Regions from separate parts of the Streptomyces sp. NBC_00670 genome, predicted to be linked through region 2. Evidence: riboswitches for the same ligand, from Rfam matches in the RefSeq annotation. Region 2 holds a riboswitch; the other holds the start of a gene.

Region 1 (8,539 bases), 4.0 Mb from region 2:
GGGGCCTGCCGCCCCGGCGCACAGGGGGCGCATGACGGCGCACGAAAGGCGCACAAGGGCATTCGGCTAGCCTTTCCCCGCGGAAGGGCGCGGGAAACCACTCCCAGGGTGATTATCACTCGGCGTGCCGAGTGTGGCGATCGTTGACGCACCCCTGGTGACTGCCTACCGTCGAGAAGGCAGGTCAAGGACGGAGGTCGGCGTGAGAAGCAGCGGCGACGGTACGGCTGGGGGTGCCCCCGGACGCATTCCGGGGGAGAGCGGCCGGTATGTGCTTCGCGCCGGTGCGCCCGGCCACGCGCCGTCGCGCCCCCTTCCGGTGCCGCACGGGCAGGCCGTTTCCGCCGCCCCGGCCGACCCCGCGGGTCCGACCGACCCGGCGGAGCGGATCGGTTATCGGGGGCCCACGGCCTGCGCCGCCGCCGGCATCACCTACCGCCAGCTCGACTACTGGGCCCGGACCGGGCTCGTCGAGCCGAGCGTGCGGCCCGCGCACGGTTCGGGCAGCCAGCGGCTGTACAGTTTCCGCGACGTCGTCGTGCTGAAGATCGTCAAACGTTTCCTCGACACCGGGGTTTCCCTGCAGAACATCCGCACCGCCGTCCAGCACCTGCGGGAACAGGGGCTGCGGGACCTCGAGCGCGTGACGCTGATGAGCGACGGGGCGACGGTCTACGAGTGCACGTCGCCCGACGAGGTGCACGCGCTGCTCCAGGGCGGGCAGGGCATCTTCGGCATCGCCGTCGGAGTGGTCTGGCGGGACGTCGAGGGGGCCCTCTCCCAGCTGCACGGCGAACGCGTCGACACGGGCGAGACGCTGGTGGGGGCGCACCCGGCGGACGAGCTGGCGCGGCGCCGGAACCGGGCGGTCTGAGACCGCGACGGGAGCGCCGCCGAACGGCATGTTCTGGCGGTTTCCCCTGCGCCCGGCGGGGCGCGGACCGTGCGCGCCGCCGCGTCGCCGGTCCGCGTTGTCAGTGGTGTGGTGCAGCATCGGAGATGTGCGAAGCGCGCCCACGATCCTGCATCTCGACATGGATGCCTTCTACGCCTCGGCGGAGCAGGCAGCCAAACCCAGCCTGCGCGGAAAGGCCGTCGTCGTGGGCGGCCTCGGGCCGCGCGGGGTGGTGGCCACGGCGTCCTACGAGGCGCGGGTCTTCGGGGTCCACTCGGCGATGCCCATGGGACAGGCGCGGCGGCTCGCTCCGCACGCCGCCTACCTGGTGCCCCGCTTCGGCTTCTACCGCGCCATCAGCGACCAGGTCATGGGGCTGCTGCGCGCCCTCTCACCGCTGGTGGAGCCGCTCAGCCTGGACGAGGCCTTCGTCGACCTGGAGGCCGGGGGAGTCGCCTGGGACGAGGAGTCGGCGCGGCTGGCCGGGGTGAAGCTGCGCGCCGACATCAAGGCGGTCACCGGGCTGACGGGCTCGGTGGGGCTGGCCGCCTCCAAGATGCTCGCCAAGATCGGCTCCGAACAGGCCAAGCCGGACGGCCTGGTGATGATCCGGCCGGGCACCGAGCGGGCCCTGCTCGGCCCGATGTCCGTGCGCACGCTGCCCGGCGTCGGCCCCGCCACCGGGGACCATCTGCGGCGCGGCGGGATCACGACCGTCGAGGAGATCGCCGAGGCCGGGGAGGCGGAGCTGATCCGGCTCCTCGGCAAGGCGCACGGACAGTCGCTGTACGCCATGGCGCTCGCGCGCGACGAACGGCCGGTGGTGGCCGAGCGGGACACGAAGTCGGTCTCCGTGGAGGACACGTACGACGTCGACATCCACGACCGGGTACGGGTCCGTACGGAGGTGACGCGGCTCGCGGAGCGGTGCGTACGGCGGCTGCGGGAGGCGGGGCTCTCGGGGCGCACCATCGTGCTGAAGGTGCGGCGGTACGACTTTTCCACGCTGACCCGCTCCGAGACCCTGCGCGGGCCCACGGACGACCCGGCGGTGGTGCGCGAGGCGGCCGGGCGGCTGCTGGAGTCGGTGGACACGACCGGTGGCGTACGGCTGCTCGGGGTCGGGGTCAGCGGACTCGCCGACTACACGCAGGAGGACCTGTTCGCGCAGGCGCATCTGGAGGCCGGGGGGACTGCCGCGCCGCCGGAGGAAACGGGGCGGGACGCGGGGCCCGGGGAACCCGGCGGGGCGCCGCCGGGAGCGGACGACGACGCGGTGCGTGGAGAGCCCGCCGGAGCGGCGGAACGGCACTGGCGGCCCGGCCAGGACGTGACGCACGCCGAACTCGGGCCCGGGTGGGTGCAGGGCAGCGGGCTGGGGCGAGTGACCGTACGGTTCGAGACGCCGCAGTCCGCGCCGGGGCGGGTGCGTACGTTCCGGGCGGAGGACGCCGACCTCCAGCCGGCGGATCCGCTGCCGCTGATTTCCGCGCCGGGCCCGGGCTACGCCGGCCCGCCGCGGCGGATACCCGCGGCGAACCCGGGGGCTCCCGGCCCCGGCACGGACCCGCAGGGCTCCGGCGTCGGGGCGCGGGAGCACGGCGTCGATGCGCAGGGCCCCGGCGTCAAGGTGCAGGACTACGACATCGAGCCGCAGGGCCCCGGCGTCGAGGCGCAGGACCACGACACCGAGGCGCGGAAGCGCGGCGTCGATGCGCAGGGCCCCGGCACCGAGCCGCCTGGCCCCGACACTGAGCTGCGGAAGCGCGACACCGAGCCGCAGGAACCCGGCGTCGAGCCGCAGGAGCCCGGCGTCGAGCCGCATGGTTCAGGTGGCGTCATGCGCGCGGGCGTGGCCCAGCCGTCTCGCTCCGACGCCGAGGCGGGCGGAGGGGTTGCTGGAGCGGGCCCGGGCCCGGGCGCTGCCGAGGCCGGCGGTTCGGGCGCCGATGTCCACACGGGCGTCGGCGAGGCGCACGGCCCCGGCAGCGGGACGGGCGGGGGCAGCCCCGGCGCCAGGACGGGCGGGGGCGCCGTCGAGCCCCGTGGCTCCGGCGTCGTTGTACGTGGGGGTGCCGTCGAGCTCCCTGGCTCCGGCGCCGATGTCCGTGGCGGCGCGACGGGGGCCGGTGCCGACGCGTCCCGTGCCGACCGCCGGCCCCGGCGCGGCCGGAAGGCTCAGGACGCCTCGTCCGTGCCCGCCAGTTCGTCCGCCGGTGCCGGGAGGGCGCCGTCGGCGCCCTCGCCGACCTCCGCTCCGTCCCTGCCTCCCGCCACTCGGCCGAACGAGTGGTCCGGCGCCGGGGGAGGGGCGGCGGCGTCGAGTCCGTAGTGGTGGTAGAGCTGCAGTTCCTGCTCGGGGGAGAGGTGGCGGCCGACGCCGAAGTCCGGGGCGTCCCTGATCAAGGCGCGCTCGAAGGGGACGCGGAGGGTGCCGTCCTCCAGCGCGCTGGGGCCCAGCGGCACGAACGCGTCCCGGGAGAAGAGGCCGGTGCGTATGGCGGCCCACTCCGGGAGCCCGGTGGCGTCGTCGAGGTAGACCTCGTCGATCGTGCCGATCTTGGCGCCCTTGCGGTCGAACGCCTTGCGGCCGATCAGATTGCGCGGATCGATGTCGGTCTGCACGGTCCCGTCCCTCCTGGCGGTGCGTGTCGGAAACACCACGAAACGGCATCATCCGGGAGGCGGCCACTCGGCAACCGGTCCGAAGGACCCGCTGGTAGGCTGGTGAGCGGCCGTCGACCCCGCGCGGGAGAGCCCTCCGGAGACGATCCGGGGGCGCCGAAGGAGCAACTCCTCCCCGGAATCTCTCAGGCACCCGTACCGCGCGGACGAGGTCACTCTGGAAAGCAGAGCGGGTATCGACGGTGTCCGCTCTCACCGACGGTGAAAGCCGCAGCGCCCGCTCCGGGCCGGTCCGGCGAAGCTCTCAGGTCGAGATGACAGAGGGGGAGGCCGCCGGGGTACCCGCGCCGAGGTGCCCCTCGCAGGTCGCGCCAGACCAGGAGGCCTCCGCAATGACCGCCCACCGCACTCCGCTCTCCCAGCTCGAACAGGGCATCCCGTTCGAACAGCGCCACATCGGCCCCGACGCCGGGGACCGGGCGAAGATGCTCGCCCAGGTCGGCTACGGCTCGCTCGACGAACTGACCGCGGCCGCCGTCCCCGACGTGATCAAGAACGCCGAGGCTCTGGGACTGCCCGGTGCCCGTACCGAGCCCGAGGTACTGGCCGAGCTGCGCGGCCTCGCCGACCGCAACCAGGTGCTCACCCCCATGATCGGTCTGGGCTACTACGGCACGTTCACGCCCCCGGTCATCCTGCGCAACGTCATGGAGAACCCCGCCTGGTACACGGCGTACACCCCGTACCAGCCGGAGATCTCGCAGGGCCGCCTCGAGGCGCTGCTCAACTTCCAGACCGTCGTCGCCGACCTCACCGGGCTGCCCACCTCCGGCGCCTCCCTCCTCGACGAGGGAACTGCGGCCGCCGAGGCGATGGCGCTGTCCCGGCGCATGGGCCGCAACAAGAACGGCCTGTTCCTCGTGGACGCGGACACCCTGCCGCAGACCGTCGCCGTGCTGCGGACCCGGGCCGAGCCGACCGGCGTCGAGATCCTCGTCGCCGACCTGAGCGACGGCATCCCGGCCGGGATCGCCGAGCGGGAGATCAACGGCGTCCTCCTGCAGTACCCGGGGGCCTCCGGAGCCGTACGCGACCTCCGACCCGTCATCGAACAGGCGCACGAGCTCGGTGCGCTCGTCACCGTCGCCGCCGACCTGCTCGCCCTCACGCTGCTCACCTCGCCCGGCGAGCTCGGCGCCGACATCGCGGTCGGCACCACCCAGCGGTTCGGCGTCCCCATGGGCTTCGGCGGGCCGCACGCCGGCTACATGGCGGTGGGCGAGAAGTTCGCGCGCAGCCTGCCCGGCCGTCTCGTCGGCGTCTCCGTGGACGCCGACGGCAACAAGGCGTACCGGCTCGCCCTGCAGACGCGGGAGCAGCACATCCGCCGTGAGAAGGCGACCAGCAACATCTGCACCGCCCAGGTGCTGCTCGCCGTGATGGCCGGGATGTACGCCGTGTACCACGGCGCCGAGGGGCTGCGCACCATCGCCCGGCGCACCCACCGCTACGCCGCGATCCTCGCCGCAGGGCTCACCGCGGGCGGGGCCGAGGTCGTCCACGGCGCCTACTTCGACACGCTGACCGTGCGCGTGCCCGGCCGGGCCGCCGAGGTGGTCGCCGCCGCACGGGAGAACGGCGTCAACCTCCACCAGGCCGACGCCGACCACGTCTCGCTCGCCTGCGACGAGACCACCACGCGGGACGCGCTCGGCGCGGTGTGGGGCGCGTTCGGCGCGGTGTGGGGCGCGTTCGGCATCGAGGCGGACGTCGAGACGCTGGACGCCGCCGCCGAGGACGCGCTGCCCCAGGCGCTGCTGCGCACCGACGAGGTCCTCACCCACCCCGTCTTCCACCAGCACCGCTCCGAGACCGCGATGCTGCGCTATCTGCGCCGGCTCGCCGACCGCGACTACGCGCTGGACCGCGGCATGATCCCGCTGGGTTCCTGCACGATGAAGCTCAACGCGACCACCGAGATGGAGCCGGTCACCTGGCCCGAGTTCGGGCAACTGCATCCCTTCGCCCCGGCCGAGCAGGCGCAGGGCTACCTCACGCTCATCCGTGAGCTGGAGGAGCGGCTGGCGGAGGTCACCGGCTACGACAAGGTCTCCCTGCAGCCCAACGCGGGTTCCCAGGGCGAGCTGGCCGGGCTGCTCGCGGTGCGCGGCTACCACCGTGCCCGCGGCGACGAGCAGCGCACGGTCTGCCTGATCCCGTCCTCCGCGCACGGCACCAACGCCGCCAGCGCGGTCATGGCCGGGATGAAGGTCGTCGTGGTGAAGACCGCCGGGGACGGCGAGATCGACGTCGACGATCTGCGGACCAAGATCGAGAAGCACCGGGACGAGCTGGCCGTGCTGATGATCACGTACCCCTCCACGCACGGCGTGTTCGAGGAGCACGTGGCCGACATCTGTGCCCAGGTGCACGACGCGGGCGGCCAGGTCTACGTCGACGGCGCCAACCTCAACGCGCTGGTCGGGCTCGCCAGGCCGGGGCACTTCGGCGGCGACGTCTCCCACCTCAACCTGCACAAGACGTTCTGCATCCCGCACGGCGGCGGCGGTCCCGGCGTCGGCCCGGTGGCCGTCCGCGACCACCTGGCGCCGTACCTGCCCAACCACCCGCTGCAGCCCGCGGCCGGCCCCGAGACGGGCGTCGGCCCGGTCTCGGCCGCGCCCTGGGGTTCCGCCGGCATCCTGCCGATCTCCTGGGCGTACGTCCGGCTGATGGGCGGCGAGGGCCTCAAGCGCGCCACGCAGGTGGCCGTGCTCTCCGCCAACTACATCGCCAAGCGGCTCGAGCCGCACTTCCCGGTGCTGTACACCGGCCCCGGCGGGCTGGTTGCCCACGAGTGCATCATCGACCTGCGGCCGCTGACCAAGGCCACCGGCGTGAGCGTGGACGACGTCGCCAAGCGGCTGATCGACTACGGCTTCCACGCGCCGACCATGTCGTTCCCGGTGGCCGGGACGCTGATGATCGAGCCGACCGAGTCGGAGGACGTGAGCGAACTCGACCGGTTCTGCGAAGCCATGATCGCCATTCGCGCGGAGATCGAGAAGGTCGGCGCGGGCGAGTGGCCCGCGGACGACAACCCGCTGCGCAACGCCCCGCACACCGCCGCCGCGCTCGGCGGCGCGTGGGACCACGCGTACACCCGCGAGGAGGCGGTGTTCCCGGCCGGGGTGTCGGCCGCGGACAAGTACTGGCCGCCGGTGCGCCGGATCGACCAGGCCTTCGGCGACCGGAACCTGGTCTGCTCCTGTCCGCCGCTGGACGCCTACGCGCAGTAATCGTCCGCGCGAACGCGTCGGGGCCGGTCCGGGAGTGCTCTCCCGCCGGCCCCTTCGTGGTCGTGCTCCGTCCTCCGGCTCAGGCGGCCGTCATCGCCCGGGCGCCGCTGCGGTGCGGGGCGATGACCCGGCCGTCGGGCAGGAGCTCACCGGTGTCCTCGAAGAGCAGAACGCCGTTGCACAGCAGGCTCCAGCCCTGTTCGGGGTGGTGCGCCACGAGGCGGGCGGACTCCCGGTCGGCGGATTCTGCGGACGGACACGGTGGCTGGTGCTGGCACATGGTGGAGGGGATCTTTCGCTCTGTCGTGATGTGTGAGGTGAGTGTCGGTTCTGCCCTGCGGCTCGATGCGTCGTTCATGGCCGCCCCCCGTTGGCGAAGTGTCTTGCTCGGACCCAGTGTTGCCCTGCGGGCGTCGATCCGCAGGGATTTCGCGGCACCGCTTCTCACAGGTTCTAGACGCATCACTCGCCCGGGTGGTTCAGCCCGACAGTACCGTCACTTCGGATGGTTGGCGATGGCCGGAACAGGCTAGTCAGACCGGGCTGACCAGCGGATTTTCCCTCTAACGAGCGAGGGGGAGCGCGATTGAGCGCAGGTCCGTACCTAGGGTGTCGCGCCGTGCGCGAGGTGTGTTCGGGGAGGCGCCGTACGGCCCCTGACGGCGCGCGGCCCCGCCCGGTGAGGGGCGGGGCCGGTCCGGTCAGGCCGCCGGGGAGTCCGCGTGGGCCGGGCCCACGGGGTCCGGGGGGCCGAGGAGGGGGGACGGGGCCGTCGTGCGGAGGGTGAGCATCGGGAGCAGATCGGCGGCCCGGTACGGGCGGTGCGCGGCGATGCCGGGCGGTGCCGGCGCCAGCGGCACCAGCAGGTCGGTGGCGAGCGGGGCGCCGCTCGCCCCGTCGGCCGCGGGGTCGCCGTGCAGCCACAGCGTGAGCATGTACAGCTCCGGCACGGACAGCAGCCGGGGCTGGTACGGCTGTGCCGCCGCCTCGGCCTGGCGCAGCGCGAGCTCCGTGGAGGCGATGTACGGGCCCTCGAAGAAGTGCGAGAAGGCCCAGCCGTCGGGCGTCAGCATCGACTCCGCGGCGGCCACCGCCCGGTCGCCGCTGCGGATGAGGAACCGCCACCCGGAGAGCCTGGTGGTGGCGCCCGCGGCGGTGTTCCGCTCCAGGACGTGCACCGGGAGCGGCAGATCGGGCGTGACGGGGCCCGGAGCGGCGCGCAGCGAGGGAGTGCGCGCCTCACGGACCGCGGTCGGGGAACCGAGTGCCGTCAGGACGGAGCGCAGGGCGGGGGCGGGAGCCGGGGGGACGTGCAGCGGCATGGTGGGTCGCCTCTCATTCGACAGGCACGGTGGCGCGCAGGCGTGGGTGGGCGTGCGGACGACGCTGTCAGCTCTCGGGGTCAGAGGTGGCGGGGCCGGTACCCGGACGGATGACGGCACCGCGGTGGAAATGACGGTGCCGTGACGACAGGGCGGGGACCGCGAGCGCCAACTCTCTGCCTCGTTCGCGAATTTTATACGACGTGTGTTCGCCCGATGTTTCGTCTAGACGTTGTCGTCATCAACAACAAGCGGCTATTCGGCCGTGAAAAAGCGTGGGTTTGTCCCGGTCCGGAGTGGGTACCCGCCCCGTGACCTCGGAATACGCTGTGGAAGGGGACGGCTGAATCTCGTTGGCGTTTTTCACGAGATGCACGAGTTGGTTGAGAACCGGAACT
Region 2 (8,539 bases):
GAACGCCTGGATGCACCAGCGGAAGACGACCGAGCCCGCACCCGCACCGGCTCCGATGACCACCGCGAGGAACATCGGGAGCCAGGGCGCGGAGCGCAGTCTCGCCCCTCTTCTCGCCGGGAACGGGCCGCCCGGTGCCGCACTGATCACTTGTTCCGCGTGCTTGCTGTCGATGGTCGGCCCACTGCCTCGCATTGCTTCCCCTTCCATACTTTTGCATTATGCAAAACCTGTCAAGCGGGCATCTCGCCGGGGTTTCGGTGTGGTGCCGTGGAAGGCGGTACGTCGGGCAGGGCTCGGGGCGTGGGAAGCGCGGTCGTCGCCGCGCGGGGTGGGAGCCGCGACGAGGTCGACGGCCGAGGCCCGGGCCGCCGTGCGTTCCCGTCCGGTGGTGCCGTGCTTGCTCGTCGTCGGCCGTCGGGTGTTGTCGGCGTCCTTTTCCCGGGCGACGGCCGCTCCGCCGCTCGACGGGACCTCGGCACGGTCGGCCGTGTGCCTCGCGGCTGTCCGGGGTACCTGGGTTGCCTCGTGCAGCAGCCCGTCCAGCAGGAGATCACATGGACCCACGCACGCAACCCGCCGGCTGGATCGAGACGATCGGCTGGCTGAGTCTCGGCGTTGCTTTCGCCAGTGCGCTGATCATCGCCTTCGACATCTTCGGACGCGGATACCGCCAGAAGATGTGGATCATGAATCTGGTCTTCCCGATCACCGCGCTGTACTGGGGCCCGGTCGCTCTCTGGTTCTACTTCACTCGTGGGCGGCGCGACTCCGTGCCGGTGATCGAGGAGCGGGGGCAGCCCGATCCGGGAGAAGTGCCGGGCTGGGTCGTGCAGTCGAAGGCGATCAGTCACTGTGGGGCGGGGTGCACGCTCGGTGACATCCTCGGTGAATGGCTGGTCTACGCCTCCGGCCTCGCGATCGCGGGCAAGGCCCTGTACGCGGACTTCGTTCTCGACTTCGCTTTCGCCTGGCTCCTCGGCGTGGTCTTCCAGTACTTCACTATCGCGCCGATGCGTGACGTCAGCAGGGCTCGGGGGATCTGGCTCGCGATCAAGGCCGACACCCTGTCGATCCTCGCGTTCCAGGTGGGCCTCTTCCTCGGCATGTGGGTCTATCAAGAGGTGATCTTCTCGCCGGGGCTGCCCAAGACGACGGCTGCCTACTGGATGCTGATGCAGGTGTCGATGGTGGTGGGTTTCTTCACGGCGTGGCCGGTGAACGCCTGGCTGGTCCGCGTCGGCTGGAAGGAGAAGATGTGAGCAGTCCGGTCCGGCTCACGATGTGCGCCTGTGCGTCGGGGCGGCCGATCAGCAAAGCGAGCGACGGAATGATCACGAGTTACTGCACTGTGCCGTGAGGAGCCCGGCGACAGCGGATACCTGTATCCCTGCGAGGACCCTGAGCAGGGAAGGCCCCGACAGCGCCGAAAGATACGAACGTACTGGTCAGGGCCTATGCGTCTTAGCACTCGATGATGTTGACAGCGAGCCCGCCGCGCGCCGTCTCCTTGTACTTGACCGACATGTCCGCGCCCGTGTCCTTCATCGTCTTGATGACCTTGTCCAGGGAGACCTTGTGGGAGCCGTCGCCGCGCATGGCCATGCGGGCGGCGGTGACCGCCTTCACCGCGGCCATGCCGTTGCGTTCGATGCAGGGGATCTGGACGAGGCCGCCGACCGGGTCGCAGGTGAGGCCCAGGTTGTGTTCCATGCCGATCTCGGCGGCGTTCTCCACCTGCTCCGGGGAGCCGCCGAGCACCTCGGCGAGGGCGCCGGCCGCCATCGAGCAGGCGGAGCCGACCTCGCCCTGGCAGCCGACCTCGGCGCCGGAGATCGAGGCGTTCTCCTTGAAGAGCATGCCGATCGCGCCGGCCGCGAGCAGGAAGCGGACGACACCCTCCTCGTCGGCGCCCGGCACGAAGTCCATGTAGTAGTGGAGCACCGCCGGGATGATCCCGGCCGCGCCGTTGGTCGGGGCGGTCACCACCCGGCCGCCGGCCGCGTTCTCCTCGTTGACGGCCATCGCGTAGAGGGTGATCCACTCCATCGCCAGGGTCGCCGGGTCGCCCTCCGAGCGCAGCTTGCGCGCGGTGTTCGCGGCGCGGCGGCGCACCTTCAGACCGCCGGGCAGGATGCCCTCGCGGGACATGCCGCGCGCCACGCAGGCCTTCATCACGCGCCAGATCTCAAGGAGCCCGGCGCGGATCTCCTCCTCGGTGCGCCAGGACAGCTCGTTCTCCAGCATCAGCGCGGAGATGGACAGACCCGTCTCCTTCGTCAGGCGCAGCAGCTCGTCGCCCGTGCGGAAGGGGTACTTCAGGACGGTGTCGTCCAGCTTGATGCGGTCGGCGCCGACCGCCTCCTCGTCGACGACGAAGCCGCCGCCCACCGAGTAGTACGTCCTGGTCAGCAGCTCGGCGCCGGAGGCGTCGTACGCCCACAGGGTCATGCCGTTGGCGTGGTAGGGGAGGGCCTTGCGGCGGTGCAGGACGAGGTCGTCGTCGTAGGAGAAGGGGATCTCGTGGTCGCCCAGCAGGTTCAGGCGGCCCGACTCCTTGATCGCCTCGACCCGGTCGTCGGCGCGTTCGACGTCCACCGTGCGCGGGGAGGCGCCCTCCAGGCCGAGCAGCACCGCCTTGGGGGTGCCGTGGCCGTGGCCGGTGGCGCCCAGGGAGCCGTACAGCTCGGCGCGGACCGAGGCGGCGGGGTCCAGCAGGCCCTCGTTGCGCAGCCGGCGCGCGAACATGCGGGCCGCGCGCATCGGACCGACCGTGTGGGAGCTGGACGGGCCGATGCCGATCGAGAACAGGTCGAAGACCGAGATGGCCACGGGCGGACTCCTCTGGGCGGGGTGGTGCGAGGCGGGGCCGCCGCTCCCGCGCGGGTGTGGGCGCGGGCGCGGCGGCCGGGGTCCGGGGCGCGCGGGTTGCGGCGCGCCCCGGGGGTGCGGGCGTACGACGGTGCGTGCGCCCCCACAGGGCGTACGGCGGCGCGTGCGCCCTTGGACGTACTACTTGCGCACGCCCGGGTACAGCGGGTGCGTCGCGACGAGTGCCGCGACACGCGCCTTCAACGCCTCCGCGTCGAACGACGGCTTCAGCGCCTCGGCGATGACGTCCGCGACCTCCGCGAAGTCCCGCGCCTCGAAGCCGCGCGTGGCGAGCGCGGGCGTGCCGATGCGCAGCCCGGAGGTGACCATCGGCGGACGCGGGTCGTCGGGGACGGCGTTGCGGTTGACCGTGATGCCGATCTCGTGCAGCCGGTCCTCCGCCTGCTGCCCGTCCAGCGCGGAGTCGCGCAGGTCGACCAGGACCAGGTGGACGTCGGTCCCGCCGGACAGCACGGACACGCCGTGCTCCCGGACGTCGTCCCGCACCAGCCGTTCGGCCAGGACGCGGGCGCCCTCCAGCGTACGACGCTGGCGGTCGGCGAACTCCTCCGAAGCCGCCACCTTGAAGGCGACGGCCTTCGCGGCGATCACGTGCTCCAGCGGGCCACCCTGCTGACCGGGGAAGACGGCCGAGTTGATCTTCTTGGCCAGCTCGGCCGTGGAGAGGATCACACCGCCGCGCGGGCCGCCCAGCGTCTTGTGGGTGGTCGTGGTGACGACGTGCGCGTGCGGGACGGGGCTGGGGTGCAGCCCCGCCGCGACCAGACCGGCGAAGTGCGCCATGTCGACCATCAGATACGCGCCGACCTCGTCCGCGATCCGGCGGAACGCGGCGAAGTCCAGCTGCCGGGGGTACGCCGACCAGCCGGCCACGATCAGCTTCGGCCGGGACTCCTTGGCGAGCCGTTCGACCTCGGCCATGTCGACCTGACCGGTCTCGCCGTCGACGTGGTAGGCGACCACGTCGTAGAGCTTGCCGGAGAAGTTGATCCGCATGCCGTGGGTCAGGTGCCCGCCGTGTGCGAGGTCGAGCCCCATGATCGTGTCGCCGGGCTTGAGCAGCGCGAACATCGCGGCGGCGTTGGCCTGCGCGCCGGAGTGCGGCTGCACGTTGGCGTGCTCGGCGCCGAACAGCGCCTTCACGCGGTCGATCGCGATCTGCTCGACGACGTCGACGTGCTCGCAGCCGCCGTAGTAGCGGCGGCCCGGGTAGCCCTCGGCGTACTTGTTGGTGAGGACCGAGCCCTGGGCCTCCATGACCGCGACCGGGGCGAAGTTCTCCGAGGCGATCATCTCGAGGGTGGACTGCTGGCGGTCCAGCTCGGCGTCGACCGCGGCGGCCACGTCGGGGTCCAGCTCGTGCAGTGGGACGTTGAGCAGGGACACTGAAGACTGGGCGGACTGGGGGGACAACGGTGACATGGGTGGGATCCTCAGCCGGCGATGAAGGCGGTGTACTCGTCCGCGGAGAGCAGGTCGTCCGGGGTGCCGGTGATCCGCACCTTGAACAGCCAGCCGCCCTCGAAGGGCGCGGAGTTCACCAGCGACGGGTCGCCGACCACGTCGTCGTTGACCTCGGTGACCTCACCGGTGACCGGGGAGTACAGGTCGCTGACCGACTTGGTGGACTCCAGTTCGCCGCAGGTCTCGCCCGCGGTGACGGTGGCGCCGACGTCGGGGAGCTGGACGAAGACGACGTCGCCGAGCGCGTTGGCCGCGTGCTCGGTGATGCCGACCGTCGAGACGCCGTCCACGGCGTCCGACAGCCACTCGTGCTCCTTGCTGTAGCGCAGCTGCTGGGGGTTGTCGCTCATGGCTGGATTCTCCTGTACGCGGGGAATGGGGTGGGAATGGGGGGTGTGGGGGACGGGCGTGAAGTGGCTTGAGGTACGGGTGTGGGGCGGGCGCCCGGACGTGCGCCCAGTCTCCATGTCCCGGGCGCCCGGCGCGCGCAGAACCGTGCCGGGCCGTTCCGGGGTGCTCCCGGTTGCCCTGCCTGCTCGGCTGCGTCGTTACTTGCGGCGCTTGTAGAACGGCAGCGCCACGACCTCGAACGGCTCGTGGCTGCCGCGGATGTCCACCGCGACGCCGGGGGCGCCCGGCGCGGCGTGCGCGGCGTCGACGTAGGCCATGGCGATCGGCCTGCCGAGCGTGGGGGAGGGCGCGCCCGAGGTGACCTCGCCGATCACCGTGCCGTCCGCGACGACCGGGTAGCCGGCGCGCGGCACCCGGCGGCCCTCGGCGGCCAGCCCGACGAGCACCCGCGGCGGGTTCTGCTCGGCCCGTTCGGCGGCCGCGGTCAGCGCCTCGCGGCCGACGAAGTCGCCCTCCTTGCCGAACTTGACCACCCGGCCGAGTCCGGCGTCGAACGGGGTGAGCCCGGTGGTCAGCTCGTGCCCGTACAGCGGCATGCCGGCCTCCAGGCGCAGCGTGTCCCGGCAGGACAGCCCGCACGGCACGAGCCCCGCGGACGCGCCGGCCTCGGTGAGTGCCTGCCACAGCTTCTCCGCGTCGGCGGGGGCGACGAACAGTTCGAAGCCGTCCTCGCCGGTGTAGCCGGTGCGGGCGATCAGCGCGGGGACGCCGGCGACGGTGCCGGGGAGGCCGGCGTAGTACTTCAGGCCGTCGAGGTCGGCGTCGGTCAGGGAGGCGAGGATGCCGGGGGAGGCGGGGCCCTGGACGGCGAGGAGCGCGTAGGCGTCCCGGTCGTCGCGCACCTCGGCGTCGAAGCCGGCGGCGCGTTCGGTGAGCGCGTCGAGGACGGTCTGCGCGTTGGAGGCGTTGGCGACGACCAGGTACTCCGTGTCGGCGAGCCGGTAGACGATCAGGTCGTCGAGGATGCCGCCGTCCGCGCGGCAGATCATGGTGTAGCGGGCGCGGCCGACGGCGACCGAGCGGAGGTCGCCGACCAGGGCGTGGTTGAGGACGGCGGCGGCGTCCGGGCCGGTGACGGCGATCTCGCCCATGTGAGAGAGGTCGAACAGGCCGGCCCGGGTGCGGACGGCGAGGTGTTCCTCGCGTTCGGAGCCGTAGCGCAGGGGCATGTCCCAGCCGGCGAAGTCGGTCATGGTGGCGCCGAGGGAGCGGTGCAGGGCGTCGAGGGCGGTGCGGCGGGGGGTGGCGGGGGTGCCGGGGGTGGTGCTGCTCATCGGTCGTTCTCCCGGGTGGAGGGTGGCGAGACGGGTGTGGACGGGCATCGCGGAGTACGACTGCGACTGCCTGTCCTCCCCATCTGTCATCGGAACCTGAGAGCTTCGCCGTGACCCGGTGACGGGGTCGTGGCTTGCACCTTGGGTGGGACCGCCGGGGTCGTGTCGTCGGCGGTCCGCTTTTCAGATGTGCCTCGCCCGCGCGGTAACTGGGCCTGAGAGATTCAAGGGAGTGCTTGCTCCTTCGGCGCCCCGGTCACAGCCCTCGGGCCGGGGACTCTCCCGCGCGGATTCAAACGGCCGGTATGCGGTTGGGGCGCCATCATCGCATGCGCGCGGAGCGGGAGAGCTCGGGTGGGTGGGATGCGTGCGGCGAGTGCGGGTGGGTGGGGACTGCGCGAGCGACCACGAACCACCCGCAGAACCCCACCCCCGCTCTGTAGCAGGCCTGTTGCACGAGGCGGACCTGTTGGAGAGACGCCGTGCATTACCTTTTCTTTACGCTCGGCGGGGAAGGGACTCGCATGTCCCGGAGGGAGACGATCAGGGTGGACAGGTCCACGGCGTACGGCACGACACCGGCCCTCGCACTGCCCGACCGGACAACGGTCGCGCTGCCGCCACAACCGACCGCCCCCGTCGTCCGCGACCTCCGCGACCGCGCCGGCCGCACCCCCCACGGCCTGACCTTCGCCCCCCACGACGTCGTCGTCGTCACCGGCCTCCCCGGCAGCGGCAAGTCCACGCTGATGCACCGCGCCGTACGCGGCCACCGCATCGACTCGCAGGACACCCGCGACCGCTGGGACGCCCGCACCCCCCGCCTCCTCCCGTACGCCGTCTACCGCCCCCTCGTCCGGCTCGCCCACTACGCCGGACTGCGGCGCGCGGTCCGCGCCGGCGGCGGCGTGGTCGTGCACGACTGCGGCACGCAAGCCTGGGTGCGCGGCTGGCTCGCCCGCGAGGCCCGCCGCCGCGGCGGCGCCCTGCACCTGCTGATCCTCGACGTCGGCGCCGACCAGGCCCGCGCGGGCCAGCGCGAGCGCGGCCGGGGCGTCTCGCCGTACGCCTTCCTCCGGCACCGCAGGGCCGCGCGACGGCTGCTGCGCGCGGTCGAGCGCGGCACGCTCCCCGAGGGCTGCGCCTCCGCCACGCTCCTGGACCGCCCCGCCGCGGACGCCCTGCGCAGGATCGAATTCGAGGGCGACCGGTAACCCCACCGGGGGATAAGGTTTCGTGCCGGAACGGCACACACCGGCAGGGCAGGGCGGTAGAGACACACATGGACATCCCGGCACAGGCGCACCCGCAACCCCACCCCCACGGCGGCTGGCCCGGCAACGAGCTGGAGGAGGTGCTCTCCGCCTCCCTCGGTGTGCCCTCCGCCGGCGCCCGCATCGTCGAGGTGCTGACCCGCAGCTTCCTCTGGGTCCCGCTCCCCAACGGCCGCGGCGCGCACGGCGGTCCGCTCGACCTGCCCACCCTGGAACTGGACGGCCAGGTCTACGTCCCCGTCTTCAGCTCCGAGGAACAGTTCCGCCAGGTCGTCGGCGCGCACATGGGGTTCACCATCGCCCCCGCCGTGGAGTTCGCGCGCGGGCTGCCCCCGCAGGTGGGCCTCGCCGTCAACCCGGACGGCGTGCTCGGCATCCCGCTGCCGCCCGACGCCGTGGCCGAACTGTGCCGGGGCGGCCGTACGCCGCTGGACGGCCCCGCCTCCGGCGGCCGCGTCCGGCTGTTCGAGCCGGACTGGCAGGACGACCCGGTGGACCTCCTCGCCGCCGCCTCCGCCGAGTTCGCCGCGACCGGCATCGTGCTCTCCGCCCGCCGCTGCCTGGCCGCGATCGAGACGGCCGACCCCGTCATGTTCGTCGGCGTCGAACTCGCCTCCCGGGACCCCGAGGCGCACACGGTCCCCCTGGACGCCCTCGGCCGCGCCCTGGCCAAGGCCCCCGTCGCCACCCCCGTCAACATGGTCTTCCTGGACGCCGCCCAGGACCCCGTCTGCGACTGGCTGAGGGAGAACGTCCGCCCCTTCTACCAACTGGGCTACTGACAGCGCCCCGTGAAGGGCCGCGCTCCCCGACCCACCCCCCAGCCGTCGGCAGACCTTAAGCTGTCCCCAGCCAATGTCTCGCGAAGGGGCGGTAGAAGGTGAGCGCGTCGGGCACGGCCGCGGCCGGGCAGGTCGAGCACATGCTGCGCCAAGTCACGCCCGGGCGTTACGACGCCTACGAGGCGCTGCTCCGCGCGCTCGCGGCGCCCTCTTCCGGCCATCTCTGGATGCTGCTGTGGCAGGGACGGACCGGCTCGCCCGACGCCCAGTACGGGACGATGGAGGTCGGCGGCTTCCCGTACGCCCCCTGTGTGACGTCCGCGCAGGAGCTGTCGGCCAGCGGCTGGAACCGTTCCTACGAGGTGGTCGACGGCCTTGAGGCGGCCCGCGCCCTCTACCCCGACCACTACGGCCTGTGGCTCAATCCGCACGCCCCCGGCGG

The links. A riboswitch is a leader RNA that binds a small molecule or an ion and turns the genes downstream of it on or off. The one in region 2 is predicted to bind glycine.
Region 1: linked by a shared signal. The riboswitch ahead of gcvP (aminomethyl-transferring glycine dehydrogenase) and the one ahead of gcvT (glycine cleavage system aminomethyltransferase GcvT) in region 2 are both predicted to bind glycine.

The regions. Positions count from the first base shown of each region.
Region 1 covers NZ_CP109017.1:1,184,040-1,192,578, reverse strand. Annotated here, with positions in the region: gene OIE12_RS05250 (MerR family transcriptional regulator) at 203-874, shown strand; partial or broken gene OIE12_RS05245 (DNA polymerase IV) at 1,002-2,486, shown strand; partial or broken gene OIE12_RS05240 (PRC-barrel domain-containing protein) at 3,155-3,520, opposite strand; glycine riboswitch at 3,635-3,731, shown strand; gene gcvP (aminomethyl-transferring glycine dehydrogenase) at 3,913-6,819, shown strand; gene OIE12_RS05230 (DUF5999 family protein) at 6,899-7,099, opposite strand; gene OIE12_RS05225 (hypothetical protein) at 7,521-8,141, opposite strand.
Region 2 covers NZ_CP109017.1:5,221,591-5,230,129, forward strand. Annotated here, with positions in the region: gene OIE12_RS23335 (chloride channel protein) at 1-75, opposite strand, end outside; gene OIE12_RS23340 (DUF4396 domain-containing protein) at 558-1,262, shown strand; gene OIE12_RS23345 (L-serine ammonia-lyase) at 1,465-2,832, opposite strand; gene glyA (serine hydroxymethyltransferase) at 3,013-4,278, opposite strand; gene gcvH (glycine cleavage system protein GcvH) at 4,326-4,706, opposite strand; gene gcvT (glycine cleavage system aminomethyltransferase GcvT) at 4,905-6,041, opposite strand; glycine riboswitch at 6,115-6,234, opposite strand; glycine riboswitch at 6,235-6,336, opposite strand; gene OIE12_RS23365 (AAA family ATPase) at 6,590-7,255, shown strand; gene OIE12_RS23370 (enhanced serine sensitivity protein SseB) at 7,324-8,097, shown strand; gene OIE12_RS23375 (enhanced serine sensitivity protein SseB C-terminal domain-containing protein) at 8,196-8,539, shown strand, end outside.